DNA from 4 places in the Paenibacillus sp. UMB7766-LJ446 genome. Region 4 is predicted to be linked to each of the others. Evidence: riboswitches for the same ligand, from Rfam matches in the RefSeq annotation. Region 4 holds a riboswitch; each other region holds the start of a gene.
The links. Region 4 has a riboswitch for cyclic di-AMP ahead of QP794_RS05185 (3D domain-containing protein). Riboswitches for the same ligand answer to the same signal wherever they lie in the genome.

Region 1: linked by a shared signal. The riboswitch ahead of QP794_RS24095 (C40 family peptidase) and the one ahead of QP794_RS05185 (3D domain-containing protein) in region 4 are both predicted to bind cyclic di-AMP.
Region 2: linked by a shared signal. The riboswitch ahead of QP794_RS04630 (HAD family hydrolase) and the one ahead of QP794_RS05185 (3D domain-containing protein) in region 4 are both predicted to bind cyclic di-AMP.
Region 3: linked by a shared signal. The riboswitch ahead of QP794_RS32305 (C40 family peptidase) and the one ahead of QP794_RS05185 (3D domain-containing protein) in region 4 are both predicted to bind cyclic di-AMP.

Annotation. Positions count from the first base shown of each region.
Region 1 covers NZ_JASOYM010000011.1:155,927-163,385, forward strand. Annotated here, with positions in the region: gene asnB (asparagine synthase (glutamine-hydrolyzing)) at 140-2,035, opposite strand; gene QP794_RS24095 (C40 family peptidase) at 2,243-2,716, opposite strand; cyclic di-AMP (ydaO/yuaA leader) riboswitch at 2,722-2,855, opposite strand; gene QP794_RS24100 (response regulator transcription factor) at 3,020-3,730, opposite strand; gene QP794_RS24105 (sensor histidine kinase) at 3,841-5,232, opposite strand; gene QP794_RS24110 (NAD(P)/FAD-dependent oxidoreductase) at 5,408-6,082, opposite strand; gene QP794_RS24115 (IS3 family transposase) at 6,936-7,361, shown strand; partial or broken gene QP794_RS33230 (hypothetical protein) at 7,301-7,459, shown strand, end outside.
Region 2 covers NZ_JASOYM010000001.1:913,831-921,289, forward strand. Annotated here, with positions in the region: gene QP794_RS04620 (Nramp family divalent metal transporter) at 1-706, shown strand, start outside; gene QP794_RS04625 (HAD family hydrolase) at 870-1,553, opposite strand; gene QP794_RS04630 (HAD family hydrolase) at 1,719-2,117, opposite strand; cyclic di-AMP (ydaO/yuaA leader) riboswitch at 2,235-2,410, opposite strand; gene QP794_RS04635 (glutathione peroxidase) at 2,778-3,254, shown strand; partial or broken gene QP794_RS33125 (hypothetical protein) at 3,230-3,298, opposite strand; tRNA gene QP794_RS04640 (tRNA-Leu) at 3,404-3,486, opposite strand; gene QP794_RS04645 (urease accessory protein UreF) at 3,908-4,609, shown strand; gene QP794_RS04650 (Rha family transcriptional regulator) at 4,886-5,089, shown strand; gene QP794_RS04655 (nitrogen regulation protein NR(II)) at 5,118-5,771, shown strand; gene urtE (urea ABC transporter ATP-binding subunit UrtE) at 5,797-6,492, opposite strand; gene urtD (urea ABC transporter ATP-binding protein UrtD) at 6,470-7,279, opposite strand; gene urtC (urea ABC transporter permease subunit UrtC) at 7,242-7,459, opposite strand, start outside.
Region 3 covers NZ_JASOYM010000024.1:27,402-34,860, forward strand. Annotated here, with positions in the region: gene QP794_RS32295 (M1 family metallopeptidase) at 1-1,637, shown strand, start outside; gene QP794_RS32300 (hypothetical protein) at 1,648-2,490, shown strand; cyclic di-AMP (ydaO/yuaA leader) riboswitch at 2,742-2,879, shown strand; gene QP794_RS32305 (C40 family peptidase) at 2,883-3,353, shown strand; gene QP794_RS32310 (GNAT family N-acetyltransferase) at 3,752-4,246, shown strand; gene QP794_RS32315 (c-type cytochrome) at 4,396-4,755, shown strand; gene rbsK (ribokinase) at 5,084-6,070, opposite strand; gene QP794_RS32325 (4a-hydroxytetrahydrobiopterin dehydratase) at 6,116-6,412, opposite strand; gene QP794_RS32330 (hypothetical protein) at 6,665-6,958, opposite strand; gene motA (flagellar motor stator protein MotA) at 7,193-7,459, shown strand, end outside.
Region 4 covers NZ_JASOYM010000002.1:40,212-47,670, reverse strand. Annotated here, with positions in the region: gene QP794_RS05200 (PspA/IM30 family protein) at 65-736, opposite strand; gene lpdD (prenylated flavin chaperone LpdD) at 865-1,212, opposite strand; gene QP794_RS05190 (polysaccharide deacetylase family protein) at 1,367-2,155, shown strand; gene QP794_RS05185 (3D domain-containing protein) at 2,331-2,999, opposite strand; cyclic di-AMP (ydaO/yuaA leader) riboswitch at 3,002-3,198, opposite strand; gene QP794_RS05180 (amino acid ABC transporter ATP-binding protein) at 3,482-4,204, opposite strand; gene QP794_RS05175 (ABC transporter substrate-binding protein/permease) at 4,191-5,654, opposite strand; gene QP794_RS05170 (M20 family metallopeptidase) at 5,836-7,011, shown strand; gene QP794_RS05165 (alpha-glycosidase) at 7,254-7,459, shown strand, end outside.

The DNA.
Region 1 (7,459 bases), on a different contig from region 4:
ACCGCTTTTATGCATATCCATGCTTCTATTAGCTGACATACCAAAATCCCCCCCGGTATAATGAGCTCATTATAACATGATCTCTATTCCGAGGGGACGATACATCAGAGCTATATTGGGGGCGTTATTGATTTTACTATTACAATATCATTCTTTTTGAAGATGGAACGGAAAAGGAATACGCACGATCTTCAATATATATTTGATGCCATAAGATAAATACAAGGATGGTCCACAATTTACGGCTTGCATCCAATTTTCCTTCTTTATGGATCTGAAGTAGCTGCAAGACATACGTTTTATTGATCCATTGATCTACGTCTGCTGTCATAATCAGATTCCTAGCCCATGCATACCATTCATTTTTTAACCATACTCTGGTTGGGACAGGAAAACCTAATTTTTTTCGCTGCTGTACATCAGGCGGAACCACATCTTTCATAGCATCACGGAGCAATAGTTTAGTTGCTGTGGGCGTAACTTTATACTTTGTAGGGATGGTAGCAGCTAATTCAAATACTTTAGTGTCTACAAAGGGAACGCGAAGTTCCAAGGAATTTGCCATCGACATTTTGTCTGCTTTCATTAGGATGTTCCCACGTAGCCACGTATGAATATCAATATACTGCATCTGTGTGACTTCATCATATAACTTCGCTTGCTCATAAAGAGGCTTAGTCACCTGAAGGGTCGGTTTACATACTCCCTGCTCCAATAACCATGGTGCTAATACCTTACTTTTTTCATGATCCATAAAAATCTTCGCATTTCCAAAGTATCGTTCTTGCAGAATGAGACTCCCTCTTTCCAAGAATCCTTTTCCTTTCATGCCGGTAGGCATTAATCGTCCCAGATGTCCTGCAAGACATCTCCATGGCCCTGGGAGACCCTGAAACATGCGGAGAGCATAGGGTTCCTGATAAATGTTGTAGCCACCAAAAAATTCATCTGCACCCTCACCTGAGAATGCCATCTTAACATGCTGACTAGCCAACTTCGATACAAAGTAGAGACCCACGGCTGAGGGGTCTGCTACTGGCTCATCCATATGCCATATTAAAGAAGGCAGTATATCTATATAGTCGCGGGCATTAATCCGAATTTCATGGTGCTCAGTCCCTAAATAGGCTGCTGTCTTTCTGGCATCATCCAATTCACTATACCCCGGCATATCAAATCCAACGCTGAATGTTTGGGTTGGTTCCAATCGATGAAGTAAACCAACTAAACTGCTTGAATCAATACCACCCGATAAGAATGCTCCCCTAGGGACATCTGAGTTCTTGTGAATACGAACAGATTCAGTTATTACTGATCGCGTCTCCTCTACTAAATCGGAATAGGACCTGTTTTCATGGGGCTCAAACTTCACTTCGTAATACGGTTTGATGGTCATTCCATTATTCTGTACAAGCAAATAGTGGCCAGCTTTCAGTTTATGGATTCCTTTGAACAGGGTTGAGGGTTCAGGTACATATTGAAATGTGAGATACTGATAAAGAGCATTTTCATCGACTTCCCGATCAATCCTACCTGAAGCCAGTAACGTTTTAATTTCAGAGCCAATCATGTATCCGGAGGCGGTTTCACTGTAATATACAGGCTTTATCCCGAAATGGTCCCGTGCCGCATATAAAAGATCACTTCTTCTATCCCATATGGTGAAACCAAACATGCCCCTTAAATAGTTGACACATTTAATTCCAACGTCCTCATAAAGCCTCAGTAATACTTCGGTATCCGAATCTGTATAAAATGTATACCCTTTTTGACTCAACCAATCCTTCAACTCTTTATAATTATAAATCTCCCCATTGAATACCAGCCAAATATCTCTGGTCTTATTGGTCATGGGTTGTGCCCCGTGCTCGATATCTAGTATACTTAGTCTCCTGAAACCCAGACCGATATGATCATGGATATACATCCCTTCATCATCTGGGCCACGATGAGCTATGGAGTCTGTCATCTGTTGCAGAATGTTTGCATCTACTGGCATACGATATTTGTTATATAAACTTACAAATCCACACATTGGGCTAATCTCCTCTAATCGATATAAGATTAGTTTAGCCTTCATGTATGTGGAATCTGTGTAAGAATACTGTCTATATCATAAATCACGTTCTTTTAAGTTATCTATATATTTACTGGATTTGTTCAATGGAGTGATTCTATATGTTCGAGGCAAGTTGTTAAACAAAATGGACAAACCCGTCTCCTCACGGGCTTGTCCATATTTTTAATGACTGTCGTCAATCATTTTAAGATAGTTCTGCTCGCTAACCACTCGGCGAGCTGTAACATATCTGGATTTATAATAACTTTCAGATAAGCTACTAATTCGAACACCTTTACTGCTTGATGAATGTGCAAATTGATTGTTACCTACATAAATTCCCGCATGGGAAATGCTGCGACCATTTGTATTGAAGAAAACGAGATCTCCTGGGCGTAGTTCTTCTTTTTCTACAAACGCTCCCTTTGTTGCTTGCATACTAGAGGTGCGCGGCAAATCTAGTTTAAATGCATTAAAAACATAAAGGATAAAACCGGAACAATCAAAACCTGATGTTGTGGTCCCACCATAAAGGTAGGGCGTTCCAACCACTTCTTTTATTTCTTCAGTTAGTTTTGCCTGACTAGCAAATGCTCCCGTTGCTGTGGAGGTAAATAAAACTGCTGCTCCAAGCACCGACAAAATGACCTTTTTCAAACTTTTGTTCCTCCCTTAGATGCCTACGGAGTTAGCTTAAGGATTCGGTTAAAGGCTCCCTATATTCTTTTCTTGCAAGAATAATTCACCCAACAAATGGTTCCCCCGTTTTCAATACGAAATTCGGCAAAAATAGTTAAATGTTTGTAACCTATAGAGTATTATATTGTTAAAATGTGTGGATTTTATGTAGAATTCTCATATATCTTACTCTACAAAAAATGAAAAGACCGTCCCCAGTTAAATTCAGGGAACGATCGCTTTTTAGTACAAATTTTTTTTTACCAGCTTCTACTTATAAGCTCAAGGCTCTTCTACACTATACAACCACTTATACCCTATGCCCCAAACTGTTTGAATGGGATTCTGTTCTAATCCAGCCAACTGTAACTTCTCGCGGATATTTTTGACGTGGGTGTCCACGACTCGGTTATCCCCAAAAAAGTCACTTCCCCACAGACGTTCAATGATTTCATCTCTAGAGAAAACTCTTTGTGGATGCTCAGCCAACATAAGCAAGATATCAAGTTCCTTTTGGGTTAAATCCAGATTTGTGTCTAATACCAAAACTTGTCTTCGATCTGGATAAATAATCATGTCTGAATACACGATTTTTCTACCGACTTCTTTTAGGCTCGAAGACTGTGAAGAACGTCGAATAAGTGCAAACAGGCGAGCGATGAGTTCATCTGAATTTACAGGTTTCACCATATAATCATCAGCCCCCACACCTAATCCATGTACCTTATCCTTCACATCCCCTCGGGCTGTAAGCATCAATATAGGTGTTTCACTAAATGCTCTGATTTTTTTACAAAGATGCCAACCATCCATATCAGGCATCATAACGTCTAATAAAATGACATGATACGAATTTTTCTGAAGATAGGCCAGTCCTTCTGTTCCATTATGAGCTTCGGTAATATCAAAACCTTGTTTAGTTAAATATATACGCAAGAGATTTCTCATATTCCATTCGTCATCAATAACTAACGCTTTCAATTTATTATTCATACAGTCAACACCACCCAATAAAAATCTGTAGCCACATGGCTTATATCAAAATATCATGAAATTTTTCTCCCTACCGTGGCTTTCAATATTATTAGCTCATTTGATTCATATTATAATTTAGAGCTATGTGGTTTCAATGAAGATGCGATGAGCGGGAATAATACTTTAAATGATGTGCCCTCTCCAATCTTACTCTTTACATGTATTGTTCCTCCTTGTTGTAACACAAGACTTTGAACAATAGACAGCCCAAGTCCTGTTCCTCCATATTCCCGAGACCTGGATTTTTCAACTCTATAAAATCGTTCAAATATAAATGGAAGTTCTTCAGCTGAAATCCCTGGTCCGGAATCGTTAATGCTAATCGCTACTCCACCTCCTTCGGAAGTTAGTGAAACTTGGATATTCCCCTCAGCTGTGTAACGAATTGCATTATCCAATAGGTTTAAAATGATCTGTTCCAACCGATTGGGGTCCACAAAAATATGGGGTACGGAACTCAACTTACTTTGAATAGTAAGACCTTTCTCTTGGGCTTTTAATTGAACCTTATCTATAGACCTCTGGATGATCGAAGTGGGTTCGACTGACATTAGCTTCAAGTCAATTTTACCTTCCTCCATTTTAGACAGTTCGAAGAGATCATTTATGATAACATTTAAACGTTGTGCTTCCTCTGATATAATTTGTAGATATTTTTTCTTTTCTTCTTCATTTTCCACAAGATCTTTAGCCAGTATATCCGCATACCCTTCCAAGTAAGTAATGGGTGTTCTCAATTCATGGGAGACGTTTGCAAAGAACTCGGAACGATTATCTCGATATTGTTTTAACTCTCTAGAAAGGTCGTTTATGGCTTGTGACAATGAACCAATCTCATCTTTAGTTTCCACAGGAATTTTTAAATTTAGTTCTCCTTTGGCAATCAGACGAGTTGCCTTTTCAATTTTCAACAATGGATTAGATAATCTTTTAGATAGAAAAAAGATGCATCCCATTGCCAACAATAGTGATCCAAATCCAGTGATAAACAGTAAATTTCTGATCGTTTGTATCGATTCTTTCATATTTTCTAGAGAACTAATCACATAAATCCCTTTGACAGTTGGATTAGTGGTCACGGGTATACCATGAAGCAGGTACAGTTCGTTATTAAAAGTGAATTCCCTTTCCACCTTCTTTCCCTCTAACAATTTATCATTCTCCCAGATATATTCAGGGAGAGTAGGGATGCCTGAAGCCTTTGATTCAATGAAGGTACCTTTTGAGTTCAAAATATACATCTGAACCCCTGTAAAATCGGCCATTTGTTCTACACTGTTACCTTGCTTCTCAAGCATAGAGGACAAATGTGCTGCTAACTCATTGGCTTCATCGTGCACTTTAGATGATAAAAAATTCGTAAATATGAGGTTAAGTACAATATTTAGCAATATTAAAATTCCAATAAACAAACTAAAAATGGTAAAGCTCAGTTTCAAATGAATTTTATTCCATGTCAAATGCATCACCTTTTTTATCGTTATTAAGAAAACAAAACAGTCGCCAAAATGGCGACTTCATAAATTTTCTTCTCGGAAAGGACGAGATTATTTTTTCACTTTAAGAACAATGCGTTAAAGTTTAGATATTAAAACGTATCTTCCCCAGTCAGTGTCTATTTTGATTTTGCCCTTTCTATGAATTCGAAACGACACCCTTTAATTCTTCAACAGAGATTCTCTTCAAAAACTTACTGAATTTTTCTTTACATTTTGCGTGTACTTTGTAGTAATCAATTATGTTCATTACAGTTTGTATCACTTCCACTTCCGATAAACCAGTTAAAAAAAGTTCCGCTAAAGAAGCTTTGATTCCCTTTGGATCTCCACCAACATAAATATCGAATTTCTCTTTCATTTTAACGATGCCTATATCTCTCAAGAGGGGTTCACTAGTCCCAAGTGCGCAGCCAGCATATCCGACCTTAAGAGGTGTCGGTGTCAGTATACCCGCTATAGCTTGATTTAATTTTTGAGCAATGTCTAGTCCAGCATCCTCTGCTCCTCTGCAGAAATTGCAAGCGATCAGGGCCTTAGTTGAATAACCTGCAGGGTTTACCTCAAGTCCAATACTTCGAAGATTGTCAGTTACGATTCCTTCCATTTCAGCAGATACCTCAATATAAAATTGTTTAAACGGAGTCATCTCGGTCTTTTGCTCTGGACCCAAAAGTTTACTGATAGCTGAAAGTTGCACTGCAGTAAACAAGCTTCCTCCTACTTGAACTGGTGGGGAAACCGCAATCATCAACCTTTCATTGTTCACTTCTTTTTCTCCTTTAACTGTTATAAAATTTAAAGTCCTCTTCATGTATATCATATGACTGTATCAATGCAACTCTTTATTTAGGTTCACCGTAATGGTATCTCATTGCACTGATAGAAGATTTCGCAGTTGGTATCTTTAGAATACCCCCCTATTGTATAATTTTCAAGCTTTTCTTTATAAAATATGATTTAAGTTACTCTACCCTTTCATGTTGCGTAACAGTACCTACTTAACTTTTTTTGTCCATAATAAGGGAGTTATTCTTTCGCGATTCCTTTAAAGACCATTTCTCTCCACTATCATTGTTTTCATAGACTGAATACTGATCTGTCAAAATGATGATCCAATTTGATCTTGTTTTGAACTTTTGATCCCCAAAGGCATCTCACCATTTAAGTCTAGGTCTAGGTCGAGGTCAGACTATATTTGCATATCAGTAGATTTTATAAATCCACTTTCTGTCATGGTAATCGTTCCTCCATATGACAAAGACAGTACTCCGTATTGAAGTGCACCCCTTAGAATAGACATTGGAAAAACCCCTGAGTTTAACCGATGAAATTCTAGGGGGTGCATTTTTTATGGCGATAAAGGGACAAAAGTTTAAAACCTATTCGGAGAAGATTAAAAAAGAGGCCATTCGTCTACATACTGTTGAGGGATGGACTTACCGAAAGATTAATGAACATTTGGGGATTCATGACTCAGGGCGAATGAAGAGATGGATGCGATAATACCGGGAACAAGGCGAGTTCGGACTGATGGATCGGCGAGGTCGCCGAAAAGAATACATGGATCAAGACCGCTATGTGCAAAACCTGAAACGGGAGAATGTGTTGCTAAAAAAGTGCTTGGTAGCCTGGAAGATGGAAGCAAACAAGAGAAATTTCAGATCATGGAAAAGGTAGCAGCATACGGTGATATCCAGAAACTCTGCCATGTGTTTGGCGTGTACCGGAGTGTGTTTTATGCCTATGTAAAACTTAAACGAATCGATCGCGATGCAAAGGCGAAGAAACAGGTGCTTCAAACGTATCAACGATATGAAGGCAAATATGGTTATCGACAGCTCCAGTTGTTCCTTTGGCAAGATCAAGGGATTTGGATGAATCACAAAAAGGTGCTCCGCCTGATGCAAATGCTCGGTATTCAATCTCGAATTCGTCGTAAACGACGCTCTAGCAGCTCGTATGCACCTGCTGAGCGTGTAGCAGAGAACCGCTTGAAGCGACACTTCAGTGCGGAAAAACCGAATCAGAAATGGGTAACCGATATTACGCATTATCGAGTGGAGAGCGCTGGGTATATCTTTCAGCCATAAAGGATCTGTTTAATAACGAAATTGTGGCTTACGAAATGGGCGAACGCAACGACAATGAACTCGTGCTCCGCACATTCAGCAAAGCGTTTGCAAAGCAA
Region 2 (7,459 bases), on a different contig from region 4:
GATTTTGCAAAATCCAGCCATGCTCTACATCGCCATCGGCATTATTGGCGCAACCGTGATGCCCCATAATCTGTATCTGCATTCTTCTATCGTACAGACCCGTCAGATTGAAAAGACAACTAAGGGTAAAAAAGAAGCGATTCTGTATACCACCATGGATTCAACCATCGCTTTAACGCTGGCCCTGTTCATCAATGCAGCCATCCTGATTGTGTCTGCTGCCGTGTTCCATAGTGCAGGCATGACCCAGGTTGCGGAAATTACGGATGCTTACCATCTGCTGACACCTTTGCTGGGAACCACTATCGCCAGCGTCCTGTTCGGTGTAGCCCTGCTGGCTTCAGGCCAGAACTCAACACTCACCGGCACACTGTCCGGTCAGATTGTAATGGAAGGCTTCCTGAACATTCGTATTCCGGCGTGGCTTCGTCGGCTGGTAACACGTCTGATTGCAATCATCCCGGCCGTTATCGTAACAGCTATTGCCGGAGAGCACGGAACAGAAGAACTGCTGATTTTGAGCCAGGTTGTGTTGTCGCTGCAGCTCCCCTTTGCCGTTATTCCACTGATCATGTTTACGAGTGACAAAAAAAGCATGGGGGATTTTGCTAACAAGCTGTGGCTCAAAATCATCTCCTGGATCATTGCCGGAGTAATCGTTATCCTGAATGTGTATCTGATTATCCAGACCATTCTGTTGTTCTAGGTTACATGGAACTACACTCTATATTGTCTAACTCAAAAAGGCTGATCAACTCAAGTAATGTATACCTTGAGATGATCAGCCTTTTATATGTTCGAGCAGCAACCTAATCCAACCTGATCCATACCGATTAGATTAGCTCTTAAATACGCTTTTAGTTTATTTATCAATTTTGAGTTACTATCAACAAGGGAAGTAGTTCATCCAGTGATTCAACCGTCCAGTCCGGACGCTCTGCATCTGCTAGCTCCGGCTGGAACCTGCCATACCCCTGCAAAATTCGGATCGTGTGCATACCCAGCTTCTTAGCCGGAATAATATCATTATCAATCCGGTCGCCGATCATGACCGCTTCCTCCGGTTTACATCCCGCCTGTTTCAGAGCTACAGCATATAATTCAGGATCAGGCTTGGACACTCCTTCTTCAGCTGAACAGGCCAGCACATCCACGTACTTGCGCAAACCGTAGCTATCCAGCCGATTTTCCGTCCCCGGGCTCTGATTGGCAATGATGCCAATCTTATAGTGCTGCGACAACGTCTGGAGAACAGCGTCGGCTGACGCGAAGGGGCGCTCAAGCTCTTTGCGGAACTTCAGCTTCTCCTGTATCTGTTCCCGGTGCCCCTCATCGCTGATCAGGGTACGAATAGCCAGTTTCATCGGCCATTGCTCGTAATTTCGGTAGGAGGCGGCAAATAGTTCTCGTACTGTCTGCATCTCCACCTGATAACCAAGCGCACAAGCTTCTCGAACGAACTGACCGATAATATCATCCACCGGCTCCCACTCGTCCACAAGCGTATCCCCCACATCAAAGAACAACCATTGTATTCCACCTACATCCGGCACGCCTATTCCTCCTCGTTAGCCACAGGAAATTCATTTCCCCATTTCCCAAACCATAAAAAAGAAGACCCACCATCATGCATGAGTCTCCTCAAGATTCCGTATATTTATGATTTCAATTATAACAGGCAGCTGACACTGGATCAATCACATGAATAGTACTAACCACTAACCATTAAGCAGAAACCCAACTTCCCCATTCAAGGAATACACAATACGGTCTGCTCCCATTCCCCGGTAGATCCCTTTAGGGTGGCTTTGTTCTGTAATGACACATAGGGACTTGGATGTCCAGGAGCGGCAGATCTGCAAATAGCGGCAGGTCAGGTTTAGGCTATTTTCAAAAATAAAAACATTGCCTACACTGCCTTGCGGCAAAAACCATTTCTGAGCTGCAGCCGTGTTCATGCGAATGACATGCTCCACACCAATTCTCCGGAGCCTGCGCTCTTCCCCTGCACTGTTGGTCAGAACGGCAAACGGCATTTTTTTGTACATCAGCAATTTGATAAATTTACGTCCTGCTTCATTTGGAGCAGTAACTAAGATCATCTCTTTATCCATCATTCGTTCCTCCCTTTGCGTGAAAAGACAACAAAAAAGAAGCGTGGGGGACCAAGGCCTCCCGGACGCTTCTTCAATAATCCATAGCAAAAAGACACTATGAACCAGCGTACGGCTTGTTGCCTCTCCCTTTAACGCTTACGAGGTTAGCTGACGGATTCGGGCGCGAGAGTCGCCCTATTTCCGGCTGTCACCGGAAAATTCACCCCATGGATGCCTACTGTCCTGGACAGTTCATCCTGTTGGTTCCCCCGTTTCCCACCCATGAATGAATGGAAACTCAGCGATTAAAACATCGTTCCATTATGTTTCTTAATCAGAGCGATATTATCGTTTGTTTCGTTTTTCATGTAAAATTTAATTGAAATTGGAATTACGATATGAATCATACACCCGTGCCATATCGGTGTAAAGTCTGCGCAGATCACCGAATCGACGGATTTTTGCCATTTCACATCAATAATAGCGCTTACAACACATCCATTCTCTACCCATCTCTTCAAAGCTCTCTAATTCTCTCTTTAGCGAAATTCAGGTAGCAAAACATTCACAGTTCATACACGAGAGGTCCAAATGGCGTTAAAAAAGCAATATTAATTTTGCAATATTTAATTGTAATCAATATAATAGATGATAGAAGAATATGAAATGGAGGCGATTTTCATGTCAGTCTACGACTACAAAGTAAACACCCTTCGCGGTCAGGAAGTTGAGATGTCCAACTATCGTGACAAAGTACTGCTTATCGTGAATACAGCAAGCCAATGCGGCCTCACACCTCAATTCAAAGGTCTGCAAGAACTCCAGGACAAGTTCAAAGATTCCCCATTTGAAGTTCTTGGTTTTCCAAGCAACCAGTTTGCACAGGAAAAAGGCTCTTCTGATGATATTGCCGAGTTCTGCCAGATGAACTATGGTGTCAGCTTCCCGATGTTTGAGAAGATTGATGTGAATGGTTCAAGCGCTCATCCTCTATTCCAGCATCTTACCAAAGAAGCACCAGGCGTACTCGGCTCCAAAGCCATCAAATGGAACTTCACCAAATTCCTTGTGGATCAGAACGGACGTGTTTTGAAACGGTATGCTCCCAAAACAACACCTGATAAAATTGAAGCAGACATCAAAGAATTGCTTAAATAACAAGTGAAGGCCATCCGACCCCTGCAGACAGAATGAGCATGCATTCAGGGAAACGGGTGACCTTTTTTGTCTGGACTCATCTTTACTGTAAAAAAAACATAAAAAAGAAGCTCCCCATACGGGAAGCTTCTTCTTAATCGTTCTTATGATGCGGTCGAGAGGACTCGAACCTCCACGGGTATACACCCACTACCCCCTCAAGATAGCGTGTCTGCCATTCCACCACGACCGCATGTCGTAAATAATCGGCAACAGAGTTGATTATACCCGTTTCAAGTTTAAATGTAAAGCATTTTTAATATTATCATTTTAACTGCGCTTTCCCTTCCAAAAATCGTATAATCTCGTCATTTTCTCCTAAAAAGCACATATGATTAAAATTGATCCCGTTTTTATATCCGAGCAGGCTGATCACTCTACTTCCTTTATAAGGAACAATTACTCCATTCACCCTTCATAATATAACTTTAAATGTTATAAAAATTAACACAAATAAGATTTTAAATTTAAAAAGCAAGAAACTATTGACAAAAAGCGGATATTTATGTGAATATATATATCATATAATTCGGATTTATGAACAGAAAACGAACTAAAGCGGAGTATAAATGTTATTTTACATAACATTTACCGAACGTAGGAGGCGAAAGATTGTGAACCGTGGGAATAAGCTGCTCGATTACGTCAAACTGCTTGATTCCTCTATCCAGGTCGGAGGGTTCACCCATTCCTTCGGTATGGAAACCCATATCACTGAAGGAACCATTCGCAGTGCTGAAGATCTAGAATCATTCATGCGCTGTCAATTGCACCCCAGTATCGTGCGTCTGGAAGGTATGGCGATTAAAGGCATATACACCGCCACAGATCATAATGACGCGTGGCGTACAGCCCTTATCGACAAACTCGTTCATGTCCAGCGCACCCCAGCAAACCTCAGAGAACATGCCTCTACAATGGGAAAACGACTGATTAAGCTGGCTCGTGCACTCCACCCCTGGATTGATTTTAGCGAGCTTGAACAAACTCTGGCTAAGTATGAATCCGTTGGCTGCCTTTCCACTGTTCACGCCTGGATTAACCACCACCTCGAAATCCCTGTCGAGGAGGCAGTCCTTGGTTATCTGCATTCAGCCATGAGTGCCTGCATAACCGAAGCCTCCAAAGTGATTCCCCTCACTCCCGATACAACCCAGGACCTGTTGGTTCGCCTCGCCGCAGACCTGGAGCATGAATGGCATACCGTCAGCGCCTCCGCTGCGGATGGACTGGTACAACCAGCCTCAATGTCCATGAAAACATTGTTCCCCAGCTTCCATATGCTTGGAGCAGGACTTCACGCCTACAGGGCCTGATCTTTATCCCCTTCACCTCCATACAACTCACCTCCTCATACAGTAAAACATGAAAAACACGCCGCAACCTCATTGCTGGCGTGTTTTTTATGTCATTCATGTTGTCTATTTAACGTAATTACGCCATTTAACACATTAAAATACACTTATTTCCGTCTTTTTTAATTGTTAGATGACGCAAATACGTATATAATAAATTATACAGCTCGCATATCTATATATTCTACATCAAGAATAACCGGCTGAATACTACATTCCACTGAGGGGTGAACCCTTTTGAACAAAAAGAAACCTGTGACTCCTTTCGGATGGGCCATCAAACGAAGACTAACCGAACTCCAGGTCGACCAAAAGACATTTTGCGAACAGTACAACATCCCGCCATACCGTCTGTCCAATCTCATCCATGGGACACGCAAAGCAACCCGGTTCAGGAACCAGGTCGCCGACATTTTGGATATTCCAGATGATTTAAGATAAGATTTTCTGCCAAGGAGGAGCTCATTTCATGAGGTACTTAATATCCGATCTGGAGAGATTATCGTTCCAGTCCATGCAACACCAGCTCATCATCGTCGACCATAACTGGATCATCCGCAGCTGCAATACGGCTTGGCAACAGGGACTCGGGCAACTGCTTCCCAAACCGGGCGTATCCGGCCACTCCAGCACCACACCCGAAACATCTTATTACCTTCGTTTAATAGAGGGGTGGACATTACGCGAGGAACAAGCAAAGAATGCGAAGATCGTTCAGGAGTTGAAAAGTATTACTGCACCTTTTAAAGACAGTCATACATATGACATCTTCGTTCAAACGGTCCACAACGAACAACGGTGGTTCCGTCTCGAACTCACCCCATTGATTCAGGCCGACCCATCCCTGCTGTCTGATCTCGCACTGATTGCACACACGGATGTTACCGAACAGAAACAGACAGAACGCCAATTGAAGAAAGCTCTGTCCGAAGTGCGCACGTTGCGTGGACTACTTCCCATTTGTGCTGTCTGCAAACAGATTAAGGATGAACAGGACAGCTGGAATTCAGTTGAAAGTTATCTGGAGAAGCATACTCATGCCGAATTCACCCATGATATCTGCCCGGATTGCATCCGAAGACTATATCCGAAGTACTCCAACATTCTGGACAAGCACGCCTAAACTCTCCCTACACCACGAACCTTAGCTACACAGACAGATGGTGCTCAAACTGCGACATATCCAGTTCCCGCGGTGTTCCTTGCAGTGCAATTGCCCCTTTGTCCATTACATAGATATAATCTGCAGCACCGCGTACAAAATCAATGCTCTGCTCTACCAGCAAGATGGAGATCTCACCCTTTGCTTTAATTTGCAAAATAACCTGCCGGATATCCTCTACGATGGAAGGCTGAATGCCTTCTGTCGGCTCATCCAGAAGCAACAGACCAGGCCTTGAAGCCAGCGCGCGGGCAAAGGCCAACTGCTGCTGCTGCCCGCCACTTAGATCACCACCCTGCCGTCCATACATTGTCTCAAGCACCGGAAACATGGCCAGCACATCCTCCGGGAACGTCTTCACTCCTGAGCTGCTTGTCTCCAGACCCAGCAACAGATTTTCTTTTACTGTAAGCTGCGGAAAGATTTCCCGTCCCTGCGGCACATATCCAATTCCCGCCCTGGCCCGCCTGGCCGGGTCGTGGGTGGATAGTTCCTGACCTTTCCACTGAATACTTCCCTTCCGCGTTTTAAGAAGACCCATCAATGTTTTCATCAAGGTGGTTTTCCCTACACCATTGCGCCCCATCAGGCACACCACCTGACCCGGTCGGACATCCAGATTTACGCCGCGCAGCACATTGCTTTCCCCATAACCAGATTCAATTTGTTGCAGCGACAGCATGGTCATCCCTCCTTTTGCCCAGATACACTTCAGCCACTCTCGGATCTTCCTGCACTTCCGCCATCGTACCTTCCTTTAGCAGCTTGCCTTCATGCATCACCGTCACTTTGGCTGCATACTCGCGTACAAACTCCATATCATGCTCCACCACCACAACAGACCGTTCTCGTGCAATTTCCTGCAATAGGCGGCCTGTCTTATGTGTCTCTTCATCCGTCATTCCCGCTGCCGGCTCATCCAGCAGCAATACACGGGGTTCCTGCAGCAGCAGCATGCCAATCTCGAGCCACTGCTTCTCCCCATGGGATAAGGCCCCTGCACGCGCATCCACACGGTCCTGCAAACCAATTTGGTGCGTAATCCGCTCCATCGCAGGATTTATTTTCGAATACCGCTGAATACCTAGCGCCTGTAAAGGAGAACGACGAGTTTCCGCAGCCAGCGTCAGATTCTCCTGCACGGTCAGCCCAGCAAAGATCGATGGGGCCTGGAACTTGCGTCCTACCCCTTTCCGAACAATCTGGTGCTCCTTCAGGCGTGTCAGATCCGCACCATCCGCCATCTTCACCGTACCGGAGACAGGCTTGGTTTTGCCACAAATGACATCCAGCATTGTCGTTTTCCCCGCACCGTTCGGGCCGATCAGAAAATGCAGATCATGTTCATACAGCTTCAGATTCATGCCTTTGACTGCAACAAAACCGCCAAATGCCACCGTAATTCCCTCGGCAACCAGCACTACCGGAACCTCAGTAGACTTTAGGTTTTTCCTGACTGACTGGAACATGCACAACCTCTCCTCTCCGTTTCAGCAAGCGCACGACATGACGGTACACACCAACAAGCCCATTCGGCATGAACAAGACCACCGTTACAAAGAGCCCTCCAATGACAAACAACCAACCTTCCGGATAAGCTTCACTGATACCCGTTTTGGCGGCGTTGAGCACCACAGCTCCAATTACCG
Region 3 (7,459 bases), on a different contig from region 4:
ACACCACCTTTATGAAAGAATCCGGGGGAAAGCTTCGCGGCGATGTTATGCCCACGGACGGTTATGGTTCCATGCATATTACAGAAATGAAAACAGAGGACGGGCTTTCCCTCTTGCATCGGATGCAATATGTGCAGCCGGATGACGGAAATATGAAAGATACTACCCTAATTAAGGTACGGCTGCCCAAACCTGTTAAAGCCGGTGAAAGCATCACGCTTCACACCCGATTTGAGGTCAAGCTGCCGAAAATTTTTGCCCGCATGGGAACAGCAGATAACTTTGTTATGGCAGGTCAATGGTTCCCTAAACTTAGCGTATATGAGCCAGTAGGCACACGTGGTCGAACGTCCGAAGGCTGGAATTTGCATCAGTATCATGGCAATTCAGAGTTTTATGCTGATTTCGGCATCTATAGTGTACGTATTCGGGTACCGGAAACATACAAGGTGGCTGCCACAGGATTCCCAACCCAGCAAGCTGTGGTGAAGAACGGCGAAAAAATCTATCAGTTCTATGCGGATGATGTACATGATTTTGCCTGGTCAGCCTCACCTGATTTTGTTTATGCGGAAGAGCCCTTCTCTGCTCCTAATGTGCCTGGCGTTCGAATCAAGCTGTATCTCGACCCTGCGCATGAGGATCTAAAGGAACGTTATTTCTACGCCGCCAAAGCAGCGCTATCCAATTATAGCAAATGGTTTGGCCCTTATCCGTATTCTACACTGTCCATCGTTGTCCCGCCCAAATCGGGGAATGGTGCAGGGGGAATGGAATACCCTACTTTGGTCACTGCCTTCGGTGCGGATGATTCCGCCCCTGGTTACGATCTGGAACGGACGGTTGTGCACGAGATTGGACATCAGTATTTTTACGGTATGGTCGCCAGTAATGAATTTGAAGAGGCTTGGCTGGACGAAGGATTCACCTCCTATGCGGAAGACAAACTGATGGAACAGGAATACGGACTTATCCCGAATCTGCCCGTACAATCAGGTCTCATTACTTCCCCAGCTCCACTGACACAAGAATCCTGGAAGTTTGATTCCCAGAATCATTATGCAGCCAACGTATACACAAGAGGCAAGCTTGTATTACTCGGGATCGAGCAGCAGGTTGGTGCTAAAACGATGGAGCGCATTCTCTCGACCTATGTGAAGAAATACCGCTTCAAACACCCTACTTCTTCTGATTTTCAAAAGGTCGTGGAACAAGTGACCCGCACGTCCTGGTCGGATTATTTTGAACAATACGTATACGGAGACGGCATGGCTGACTTTGCAGTGGAGAAGATCAAGGTCACTCCCGTCCTGAAAGACGGTCAAACCTTGTACGAGTCGTCGGTTACAGTGCAGAAAAAAGGCAGTGAATATACGAAAGTGCCTGTTCGAATTATGTTCGAGGATGGGAAAACCATGACGAAAGAATGGGATGGTAGCAAGGAGCGCATTACCTACAAATTGACCTACACTTCCCCGGTTTCCTGGGCGATGACTGATCCGCTATACACGATCGTGCTGGAGAACCATCATATGAACAATTTTCTGAAATCCGGACTGGATGAGCCAACCAAATCCCGCTGGAGCATGAGCGCAACCAAACTTATAGAAGCTATATTCGGAAGTCTGTCATGGTGAGGTGGATACAGTGAAAGCGAAAATACGTGAAGGCTGGTTTCTCGTCCGTCAGCATATGTTCATTGCGGCACTCTTATTTCTCTATCAATTAATATGGGGATACTTTCTTTATCGGATGGTACAGTCAGCTGTAGTCCCGCTTCTCCTGCGTTATCCTGAACCTGATGCCGGGGAGCTAAGTACAATTCTATTCAAAATGGAGAGCCAGCTTGGTCTGTCAACAAACCCGGAGGTCCATCGCCATTTATGGATTCTAGGGGCTATGCTGCTGCTGCGGATGCTAATTAGCCCACTCATTCAGGCAGGGCTGCTCTACTCACTCCAGCATTTTAATCATTCAGAAGAGCGCGTTCCATTCATTCGCGGCATCAAAAATTTGTGGAAACCGATGTTGTTGCTTCACACGATTCGAACCGTATTGCTGCTGCTGCCGGCTTATTGGCTCGTACCGAAGCTCTATTCCATCTTTATGGATGGCTTTCATTCCCTCCAGCTGCTCTTGCCGGGTATTCCCTATGTTGCTGGTTGGATTGTATACGGGTGGGTAATACATCATGCCCTTCTCTACATGCAGTTTGGGGTCTCGGCTCCTGACGGGGAAGGTGGAGCGCGTGGTACGTTCCAGGCCCTATGGATTGCTCTGCGCCAAATCATCACCTTGATCGGTATTGCGACCCTGCTGGGAGGTCTTCATCTGCTGGTCTTTGGTGCCTTTACCTCAGCTTCATGGTTAGTAACAGGCTTAACCGGCCTTATACTACAACAAACGTACCCACTTGCCCGGTGCTTGCTGAGTCTGTGGAAAATATGCGCCCATTTCCGGTTATGGCAGTCCAACTCGGTCAAGGAATAAATTGAACGGTCAAAATTGTTACCATCTCTATGTAAAGTTAAGCTCATCAAATGCCGTTAAACAAGCAAACCTCGACCTTTCCCCGTCAAAGGTCGAGGTTTTTTTTGCTAATTTTGTTGCTAAACGTTGCCAAAGTGATATACCTCTGTTACAATAATCGCAGTGAGTTTTTAGTAACAACTTTGTAATCTTTACCTTCATATTTGTAACTACTTAAAATTTAATCGTCATTTCTTGATTTCGCAGGTGCACAACTAGCATAGCCAAATTCCTAGCACCTGGGAAGCGGGGGAACCAGTTATGGGTGAATTGATCTTGCAACAGAGGGATCATAGGGGACCTTCAACCGAATCCTTAAGCTAACCTCGCAGGCATTGGAAGGGGTATATCTTTTGTTTAAGAAGAAATTAACCGCAGCTGTACTTAGCCTCACATTCGCATTATCGCTTGGAGCAGGCAGCGCATTCGCAGATTCAAAAATGGACCAAGTCATTGATTCAGCAATGGGAACTACATACAAAAGCGGAGGAACAACGCTTAACGGCTTTGACTGCTCTGGGTTTACAAGTTATGTATTCGACAAGCTGGGCATTGATCTGGCGCGCCAATCAAGTTCACAATTCGACATGGGCGATTCAGTATCCCGTATGGAAATGAGACCAGGTGATCTGGTATTCTTCAATACAACGGGCAAAGGGGTCTCGCACGTAGGGATCTTTGTAGGAGATGGAAAGTTTGCACACTCCTCTTCTTCCAAAGGAGTTACAATCAGCGCATTAAGTGAAAGCTATTGGGCTAACCGCTATGTTGGCGCTAAACGCATTATGAGCACGGACGCATATGAGACATTGGCCATCGACTAGGGACAAGCGGAGCAACGTCATGCTGTAACAATAACACTACTGTAACGAAGCATAATAGAACCGTCTGGTACATTCTCCGCAGGAATGTATCCGGCGGTTTTTTTGTGCTTCGTTTCATCAAAAGTATTTTGGGATAAGCTATCTAACCTAACTTTACTTTTTTCAGGGCTATTTTGCATTGCTTCGTCCGTGCTCTTATAATGTTTTTACCCATCCCACTATAATATAAACGAAATTACCAGAACTTTTGTTTCACTTTTTTTCAATAACGAGGACTTGCCAAATGAACGCCTCTTTTGTAGAGTGAAAACAAGCATAGATATGGAATGACATATCTATGCTATTGGTTAAATTAAAATCATTATAGCTTGTTCACAATGAGAGGAGCGTGCAGTTGTATGGATGAAGCCCCTGTGACGTTTCACGTTGTGCCCATGCAAGAAGAACATGCGGAGCTCATCTGTGATTGGCAGTATGATCCGCCTTATAATATTTATAGCTGGCTGCCCTGGGAGCAGATGAAAGCACTCGAAGTGGAATTCGGAGATCCCCAGCTTCGGAAGGAACAATATGCAGTGGTGTTGGGAGAGGATCATCAAATTTGGGGTTTCGCTCAATACTTCCCACTTGAAGGTGTCACTCGCATTGGGCTTGGTATGCACCCCGAACGCTGTGGTCATGGTCAGGGAACAGCTTTTGTCTCGGCCATTGTGAAGGAAGCCCTTCGCCGGAACCCGGCAAACGAAATTGATCTGGAAGTCCTGACCTGGAATGAACGGGCCATTCGTGTCTATCTCAAGGCAGGATTTGTTACGCAGGATACATACGAACGACAGACACCGAGCGGTTTGAAACCTTTTTACTGCATGGTCTATGAAGGTCCACGCGATTAAATAGGGCTTCAAATCATCGAAAAAGTCCCCGGTTATGTGATTAGTTCAAAAAATTACCACAAAATGCTATGATGTAACTACAGGTTCCGTTATAATGATATGGATAGTTTCAGGTTAGATGATCTTTCATTCTGGAGGGGACATAAGGGATGCACAAATGGATCATGAGCGGGGTATTTTTTGCAGCGTGCGCTTTAGCTATTGTACTAATGTTTACGCTTCCAGGGAAAGAGGAAGTTGCAGAAGAAGCGAAACCGACGATGCCGCAAGTTACCATGGATGCAGGACAGGCCGAGACACTGGTCAAAGCCAACTGTATTACCTGTCACGGTGATCAGCTTCAAGGGGGCATGGGCCCTAGTCTGCAGAAGATTGGCAGCCAGGACGATGTGGAGAAGATTTATACGACCATTGTCAAAGGCAAAAGCGGCGGTATGCCTTCGTTCAAAGACAAGCTGAAGGAAGAAGAAATCGCGAATATTGCGATGTGGCTGGCGGAGAAGAAGTAACCCCATCGTTTAAGGCGAACAGTTAAGACAGGTTGCAAGCATGTATAGCGTGGTGGCTTCAATCACCTCCTGCTCTTTAACGCATGCTCTAAACCACGTTGATGCTGAACGCATAACGTAGCCAACCGTATCACAGGGTTACCGGGTTTAATCAATGTTCTACAGATAAGAGGCTCTCACTCTCCCTTGCCGGGAAAGTAAGAGCCTCTTGGTCATATTTACATGCTTAGCGTGTAGAGAAAGCTCCGGTGAAAATATGCGGCGCTATGGCTACTCCGGTTGCATGAGCTCATTCTGCCGCCTATAATTCATCCTAAAGAAGAATGGTTTACTGCGTTTTTGCCTTCTGCTCGGCAAGGAAAGCCTGCACTTCACGTGCAGACGGCATCCCGGACTGGGCGCCGAGCTTCGTCACGGACAACGCGGCTGCGCCCATGGCGAAGCTTACCGCCGCGTCCAGCGTCTCTCCGCGCGCGAGGGCTACCGCCAGCGCGCCGTTGAAGCAATCGCCAGCGCCGGTCGTGTCGACGGCGCTTACGGCGTAGCCGGGCGCACGGCATGCGCCGGCACGCCCTGCCTGTACGCGGCCGCCAGGCGCCGCCGCGTATACAGCCCCCTCGGGGCCGAGCGTCGTAACGACAGCGGCCCCGAGGGATGCGGCGAGCTCTGCGACCGCCGCATCTACGTCTTCCGGCCGGAGATCATCCCGGCCGGTAAGCACGGCGAGCTCGCTGCGGTTCGGCGTGACGACGTCGACGCACCGCAGGAGCTCCTGGGGCAGACCCGGCACCGCGGGAGCCGGGTTGAGCACCACCAATGCGCTGCCTTCAGCCGCCAGTTGGGCGGCGCGGGTGACCGCAGGCAGCGGGATCTCCAGCTGCAGCAGCACCGCTGCGGCTGCAGTCAGGCTTTTTACCGTATCCGCCTCTTCCAGCATCGCAGGCACAACCTGCCCATTCGCTCCAGGAATGACAATAATCCGGTTATCTCCTTTGGAGAGCCAGATGGAGGCCGTACCAGTAACCGTATCATTCAGAATGCGGACCTGTGAGGCATCCGCCCCGCTTTCCGTTAGACTGTGCAGCAAGCGTTCACCAAAACCATCCGATCCTACCGCACCTACCATCGTTGTCTGTCCGCCAAGTCGTGCTGCTGCCACCGCTTGGTTGGCACCTTTACCTCCGGCCAGATAGTGCAGTTCCTTCCCGCTTACCGTTTCCCCTTCCTCGGGAATGATGTCCGTCTTCACCACCAGATCCATATTAAGGCTGCCTACGACAGTAATAAGTGGTTTGTTCTGATCATCGTCTGACATGTATGCTTCACTCACTTCCGGTAGTGCGATGATAACCGCGCCAGTTTATTCCGACCTCTTTTTCTCAAACGCCTCGTTATATTGCTCTGCTTCTTTAATATCTACAGATGTGATGCCACCTTCATCCCAAGATGTGAGACGTAGCGTGACCGTTGTATAGTCAATCGTAATAAAAGGGTGATGATTGAATGCTTCTGAAATCGCTGCGACCTCATCCACAAATGCAATCCCTTTCATGTAGTTGGAAAATACGAACTTGCGGACAATCCATCGTCCCTCTTCCAGTTCCCAGCCTTCCAGCCTTCCCAGATGAGCTTCGACTTCCTCTTGCGAAAAAACCATACGTTATCTTCCTCCCCATATGATGGCTCATCACAGACAGCTGTCCGCGGTGCCATCAAAACCTTTGGCGCTACCACAGCAACCCAAACGCATAGGTCCACCGCCCTGCGGTTCGCCCGTTTCATGACTATCATCTTACCACGGACAAGCCTCAAATTCCAATAGTACAAATGGCGCTAGATCCACTAACCATAAGGCTTTTGGGAGATTCTCCAACCCCGTTTTCCATGCCAAATATCTTATAGGAGCATACTAAATGAGTGGTACAAAAGTCAGCTCTTCTTCCCCAATTAAGATATGAATTCGGTGCTGTTCCTTGTCATGAATGACCACTCCACTTCCTACCGGAATGACAGACTCCTCACCCAGCGCATAGAACAGATCTTCCGCCAATGCCTCATCCACTTCGAGTTGCTCTGTTACACCAAGGCGTGACCATTCTTCCTCATCCATCTCAAAGAAAACATAGCGGTCCGGTATTCGGCCTATAGCCTGTGTCAAATCTGTCAATATTCCTTCATAATCCCGTCCATGCTTTACGCCCATTGACTTTTCACTCCTGTTTAGCCCCTAAGGAGCAGATTTGTTCTTATTATACCTGAAAATAACCCTTAAAAAAAAAGGCCATCTGGTCGATAAATACTATACATGACCGTTTTAACTGTTTCTGCAACCCTCAAGGTTGCCTAACATTAAACGGATTGCGGTGTAACGTTCGTCCGGAAGCCCGAATAAAGCCGCTTGAAAGGATTCAATTTTATCTCATGGATGAGGTGTATGATGGAAATTTCAACGATTATCGGACTAGTTTTAGGGCTGGTTTCACTTGTAGTGGGTATGTTCCTGAAGGGTGCACCCCTTATCAACCTGGTTAACAACCCGGCAGCCTACGTTATTATTTTTGTTGGTACGGCAGCAACTATTTTCATGGCATTTCCCATGTCTGAAGTTAAAAAAATCCCCAAGCTATTCGGGGTACTGTTCAAAAAGCAGCAACTGATTGACCGTGTTTCTCTAATCGGCACATTTATGGACTGGGCTTCCACC
Region 4 (7,459 bases):
GCAATTAAAAGCGAAGGAGAAACGCTGGTCTCTCCTCCGCTGGTGCCCTGCTTACATACAAGGTTTAGTTCTTATTTTCATATTGCTTCATCAACGCAGCCAGTTCATCCTCAACAGCCTGATCCTTGCCCAGCTTCTCAAACTCATCATCCAGCGATTTTTCTTTGGACGACATTTCATTGCTGGCTTCAGCCTGAGCTTCCATCTGCATCATTTTTTCTTCCATACGCTTCATGCCGGCACTAGCAGTATCTGAACCAAATCCGTTCAATGCCTTGTTGATTTCGGTTTGAGCTTTTGCTGCATTGTAGCGCGCAACCAATGTTTCGCGTTTATTTTTCATTTGCGTTAATTGTTTGCGCATTTCGTCCAGCTTGCCACGAAGGTTATCGGCAGACGCTTTATTTTGATCATAGCTTGTTTTGTATTCAGCCATCTTCTCTTCAGCGACTTTTTTCTCTTCCAGTGCCCGACGGGCCAGATCCATATTCTGTGCACGCGCAGCTGTATGTGCTTGCTCTTCACGTTTCTTCACGAGAGCTTCCTGTTCTTCGAACAGTTGCTTGAATTTCTTCTCAATGGCAATCTGTGCGGCAACAGCTTTCTCCGCATCTTCTAGATCTTCTTGCATATCCCGGATATATTGATCCGTCATCTTGATTGGATCTTCTGCCTTGTCAATAATGGAATTAATGTTAGACATCGTTAAATCGCGCAATCGTTTGAAAATGGACATTATGGTATTCCTCCTAGTCGATAGTTCATCCTTGTATATAATCATACATACGTGGCAATGTTCTACTCGTTTCAATTTTAACAAAAAAAATCATAAAAAACGATTTTAGCTACTTAGCCTACCTGGAGCTATTGGATCAGTGGACCGGTTTGGCTCAACAGCTCTTCATCCAGCAGCTTCTCTGCAGTCTGCACAATCTCATCAATCTGCATTCGCGTAATGGCATCAAAGTGAATGCCCATAATCACAGTTACGGTTACCTTTAAATACAAGGAAGCCCTACGTGCAAGTCTCTCGCACAGCTCTTGTTCTTTATGCCCAGGGATATGCACCGTAGCACCGTTCACCCGTTCCCGGTCCGGATAAAATGTTGCTACCGCCCCAATATGTGATCTTCCTCCAGTTACCATAAACACTTTGTCTTCCCCTGCCTCAATCACCTGTAAACGAACGGAATTTAAATCGTATGTATTCATCCTGCTCCACCTGTCCTTTTCTATATGCAATATATATGGTGGAATTATGGCTACAATTTAATGAATCAACAATGAAACATCTCACATCATGCATAAATACGGATCCCCCCGGGCATACCAAAGAGAACGCAATTTGGGAAAAGGAGGCACTAACATGCGCATACGCCTCATAATGATATCCATCATGGTCATTCTTCTGGGAGGAAGTTACGCCCCTGCTCAGATATGGGCATCTACAAGCCCTCAAACCGAACCCGCTTCGAAGTCTGATTCTTCCGAAGAGGAACAGCTGACACTGGGACAGCTCAGACAGAAATATGCGGATACGTTCAAAACCAACGGCCCTTCAACAAAAAAGGTCGCACTGACTTTTGATGATGTACCTGATCCGCGGTTCACCCCTCAAGTGCTGGATATTTTAAAAAAATACAAGGTACGGGCTACCTTTTTCATCGTGGGACATCGCGCTGAGAAACATCCGGATTTGGTGAAACGCATGGTGAAGGAAGGGCATATTGTTGGCAATCACAGCTACAATCACCCCCAGTTCAGTAAGCTATCCATGAATGCATTTCGCAAACAAATCTTACATACCGGGGATATTATTCGCAATCTGGTAGGTTACACACCCAAAATGATTCGTCCACCCTATGGCGACATTAACGAGCAGCAGCTGCAATGGGCGGCCAAACAACATTACAGCATTGTGAACTGGAACGTCGATTCCCTGGACTGGAAGGGTCTCTCCAAAGAGGAAGTCAAACAAAACATCCTGTCTGCCGTCAAACCTGGTTCCATTGTTCTGCAGCATGCAGGAGGCGGGGTCGGATCGATATTAAATGGTACTATTGAGGCGTTGCCTGAAGTCATCGAGGAGCTGCGAAACCGCGGGTATGAGCTCGTAACTTTGGATGAATTGTTGGAGCTGCCCAAGGGCAAGTAGGGTCAAGATTCGCTGCGCAGCGCGTCCAGCAGCGCCAGCAGCTTGGGCGCTACAAAAATCGGATATGCAAAAGGGTGTCCTTCAATCACAATATTGTGATTGAAGGACACCCTTTACGGTTTAATGTAGGTTCAGTTGTAGTCTCACATGTTCATGTGCAGCTACTCTTTTGATTTTATTTCAAAATGTAAAGTTCAACATCCTGAATACCAAATGTGTTCACGGATTGCTTGCTGCCAGGAATAAAGATATCAATTTTATGGCCTTTGATGGCACCACCCACATCACGGGCTGTAGCAACAAATGCCTGTTTAGGTAGTCCTGGATGTGTATGACCCGTCACCAGTACTTTTGTACCCAGTGGAATGATACTAGGGTCTACTGCGATCGTGCCCAGTTCGAGCGGATTACCGAAGTAATCTACTGCACCCCATCCTCCATTTTCGGAAGCATCCGAGGAGTATGCTGTTGCTTTTACGTCAACAGTTTTGCTGTAATCAAACGTTTTTCCCCAGGCCTGTACTACCTTGCTATCCGAATTTACGTCAAGACTTGCGGCAGTCACCGTTTTGGCCTCTGTTTTTGCTGCTGCAGCAGAAGCTGTGTTCGTTGTGTTACCAGGGATCGTAATTTTCAAACCCCCATAAATGTTGTAAGCTGAAATGTCATTGTTAGCTTTAATAAGTGCGTTAAGTCCAACTCCATATTGTTTGGATAAGGTGTAGAAGGTATCCCCCTCTTTGGCCACATGAACTGAATCAGCATGAGCCGGAACGGCTTGAATGAGCATTGCTGCTGTCAGCAAAGCTGTTGCTGTTTTGGCTATACGTTTCTTGTTAATCATGGTCTTCCTCCCTCATTATGCCTGCGAAGTTAGTTGTCGGATTCGGATGGAGGAAACCACCCTATAGGTTCAATTACATGAATAATTTATGTAGCCCTAATTCACCCCAAGCCGTGTGCAAATGATTCTTCCCCAAGCACACTCTGCATCGTTACATCCCCCACACTCCCACCTCCGGAAGTTTCGGCAGGAACAAATATATCACAATTTTGTAACCAAGAGTCGTAGTAAATGTTACCATCTGGCTAATTCACTTCAACTTTTATGCTGAATTCAAGCGACTTTTTTCAATAAATTGTCTATTTGGACTTAAATCATTGATGACAGAAACGTTACTTTTTATGTAAATCTGTTCTTATCCTCACATAACAAAACATCCCTGCCGACTGGTGTCGACAGGGATGTATAGATCGGATGAACTCTCATCCGCAGAACGAATTTTTAATTCCACCTTGACCATCATCCTTAAGGATTTGGTTGTATTAAAGCACTTTAGCGAGGAAGTCACGTGTACGTGCATGTTTGGGTTGACCAAACACTTCATCCGGCGTTCCTTCTTCTACAATAACCCCGCCATCCATAAACAGAATGCGGTCACCTACTTCACGGGCAAAGCCCATTTCATGAGTCACGATGACCATGGTCATGCCGCCTACTGCAAGGCGCTTCATGACATCCAACACTTCACCGACCATTTCAGGGTCCAGTGCAGAGGTAGGTTCATCAAACAGCATAACATGCGGCTGCATCGCAAGGGCTCTTGCAATGGCTATCCGTTGTTTCTGTCCACCGGACAACTGGTTTGGATAGGCATCTTTTTTGTCGGACAAGCCAACCGTTTTGAGCAAATCTTCACAGATTTGTTCCGCTTCTTGTGCAGACTGTTTTTTCACTTTAATGGGAGCAATCGTAATGTTCTGCTGCACCGTTTTGTGCGGAAACAGATTGAAATGCTGGAATACCATCCCCATTTTTTCACGAGTCGCATTAATGTTATGTTTGGGACCCGTGATCGATACACCCTCAAAATCAATCTCCCCGGAAGTAGGCTGCTCCAGTAGGTTCAGACAACGTAAGAAGGTACTTTTCCCCGATCCGGACGGACCGATGACCACGACAACCTCACCTTTGCCTATTGTTACGTTGATGCCCTTAAGCACATCGTTGCTTCCATATGATTTGTGTAATTGTCTAACGTCTATCACTTGCACTCAACTTCCTTTCCAGTCGACCCAGCAGCTTGGACAAAATGAACGTCAGCACAAAGTAAATGGCTGCTGCAATCAGGAATGGGTTCATTCCTTGGTACGTAATGTTTTTGACCACACTTGCCTGGTACATAATGTCCACCATACCGATAACCGAGATAATGGAGGATTCCTTGATAATTGTCACGAATTCATTACCGATCGCCGGCAACACCGCTTTGAACGCTTGTGGAAGAATGATGAAGCGCATTGCGGCACCTCTTCCCATCCCCAGGGAACGTGCTGCTTCCAGCTGGCCGCGATCCACACCCTGTATACCTGCACGGAAAATCTCGGCAAGATAGGCACCACTGTTAATGGAAAGAGTAATAATACCCGCCTGAAGCGGCGTAAAATTAATACCAAGTGTCAATGCAAGTCCATAGTAGATAATCATCAACTGAACCAGCATTGGTGTACCACGAATAACCTCAACGTAAGCTGTTCCGAGCCAGCGCAGAATTGCGACGTCATGCAGACGGAACAGACAGATGATCAAACCGATAATGACCCCGAATATTACACCGAGAGCAGACAGTAAGAGCGTATAGCCCACACCTGTCGCATAGAAGCTTTTGTACTGCCAGAACACTTCAAAAATGTTTTGGCTTTTATTCACCTTGTCTGCCATCAACTGGCTTGCTTCTGTAACCATCTGATCAATTTTATTTTCGTTTTTCAGACGTTCGAGCGTTCCGTTGACTGCATTCAGCAATTCCGTATTGCCCTTGCGAATCCCGATCGCCGCTTCGACCTGCTCTTCATCCGGGATCGCAGCAGATAGTCCGATAACATCATCCAGATAGCCGGCAGCTACTGTATCTTCGACGATCGCAGCATTCACACGATTGGTCTGTAATTGCAGTACGATATCAGATATTTTATCAAGTGCTGTCAATTTGGCGCCTGGGATTCCCTGACCAATCGTTTCCTGAATGGAACCTTTTTGGACTCCAATTTTTTCATTTTCCAGATCGGCCATGGTTGAATATTTGTCTTTATCCTCATTGCGAATCATGATAACTTGTTTCGATTTATAATAGGTATCGGAGAAGTCGATGCTTTTTTTACGCTCATCCGTTGGCGTCATTCCCGAGATGACCATATCCACACGACCACTCTGCAATGCAGGAAGAAGTCCGTCAAAACCCATATCCTCTATTACAAGTTCTGCCCCAAGATCGGCAGCAATTTCTTTGGCAATCGAAATATCAAAGCCGACAATTTGATCTTTACCATCAATGACTTTATGGAATTCATATGGTGCAAAATCGGCGCTTGTACCGAGCACCAGCTTTTTACTGCCTGAGTCGCCTGTAGTTCCCGTTGCCGACGCAACCGGTGTAACCGTAGTTAGCAAAACCACAAGAGCTATCAGCATCATGGTGTAACGACTAATCAATTTCAACCCTGTTCTCCCCTTATAATACTTTGTATGCTTTCTGTTGTTGATGCCTGAGTCATTATAAAGTAGAATGCATGATTATGCAATGCATTTCGACATTACAAATCTTGACTAGTTTCTGAAAAATAACTGCATCTATGATATAATTATTAAATTATTTTCATTTTTGCTTAAGGAGTCCACCATGACACATACCAAATCTCAAATTCTAACTGTAATTGATCAATATGCTTCCCGTTTTAAGGAGATTTCATCATACATCGGTGCCAATCCCGAACTGGGTAACGAAGAATATCTCGCCTCTGCTCGGTTAAAGGAAGAACTTGCCTTCCACGGTTTTTCCGTAGAAGCTCCTGTTCTTGGCTTGCATACTGCATTTATCGGTACATATGCTGCATCCAAACCTGGTCCGACTATTGCCCTTCTCTGTGAGTATGATGCACTTCCTGAAATCGGTCATGCCTGTGGCCATCATCTAATCTGCATGATGAGCCTCGGAGCTGCGGTAGGTCTGAAGTCCATACTCGATGAAGTAGGCGGAACATTGAAAGTATTCGGTACACCAGCGGAAGAAACCCGGGGCGCCAAAGTGCCTATGGCTGAGGCAGGGTTATTTGATGACTGTGATGTTGCGCTGATGGCTCATCCTTATTACGCCTATGAGAAATCTGGGAGTTCCCTGGCTATTGATGCCGTACAATTTGAATTCCATGGGAAATCTTCACATGCTGCTGCAAGTCCACATGAAGGCATCAATGCACTGGATGCGGTCATCCAGACGTTTAATGGAATTAACGCATTCCGCCAACAAGTGAAGAGTACGGTTCGTATCCACGGGGTTATTAATAGCGGAGGACAGGCAGCCAACATCATTCCTGATTATGCTTCGGCCCAGTTCTATGTACGTGCTTCAACCAGAAAAGAATTAAATATCCTGACCCAACGTGTGATTCAAATTGCCGAAGGCTCTGCTCTGCAAACCGGGTGCCGGCTGGTTACATCCAATTACGAGACTTCCTATGATGAAATGGTTACAAATGAAACGTTATCTGCCGCTTTCAGTGCTAATCTGCTAGAGCTCGGTATTTCTCAAGAGGAAATCGTAACGGGTAACGATCATGGTTCCATGGATATCGGTAACGTTTCCTTGCGCTGTCCTGCAATTCACCCTTATATTCGTGTTGTGGACGAAGTTCATACCCTCCATTCCATTGAATTCCGTGATTTGGCACTACAGGAACGGGCCTTGGATGGCATGATTCTTGGAGCCAAGGCAATTGCTGCAACTGCTTATGATGTTCTTACACAGCCTGAGCTGCTGCAAACCATTCAAACCGAGTTTAAACAAGCAAGTCGCTAAGTTTTTCGCAAACTGCTGTATATTAACCTAGGGTGTTCGAAGGACCTGCATTTCAGGTCTTAAGGAGCACCCTTTTTGTTTATAATAAACACGTATATACGGACACCAGCTGGAAATGCTGTGAAAAGAAAGCGTTGAAAAATGTTGAAATTTTTGCATCCCACGCTGTTTACATGGTTCAAATGCTGTCTAACTTGGTTATTTATAGCTATAACTTTATCTTAAAATCAGGAGGTGTTGTCATGCTGCTCGAAGCGATGTATCACGTTCCCCGCGATAAATGGGCTTATGCTTATAATCCCTCGACAATCCACCTGCGTGTACGAACGAAGAGAGACGATGTACAATATGTGACTGCACTGACTGGTGATAAATACGATTGGAATGGAACCTATAAGGAAATTCAATTGGAGAAAGCTGCTTCCGACAGTATGTTTGATTACTGGGA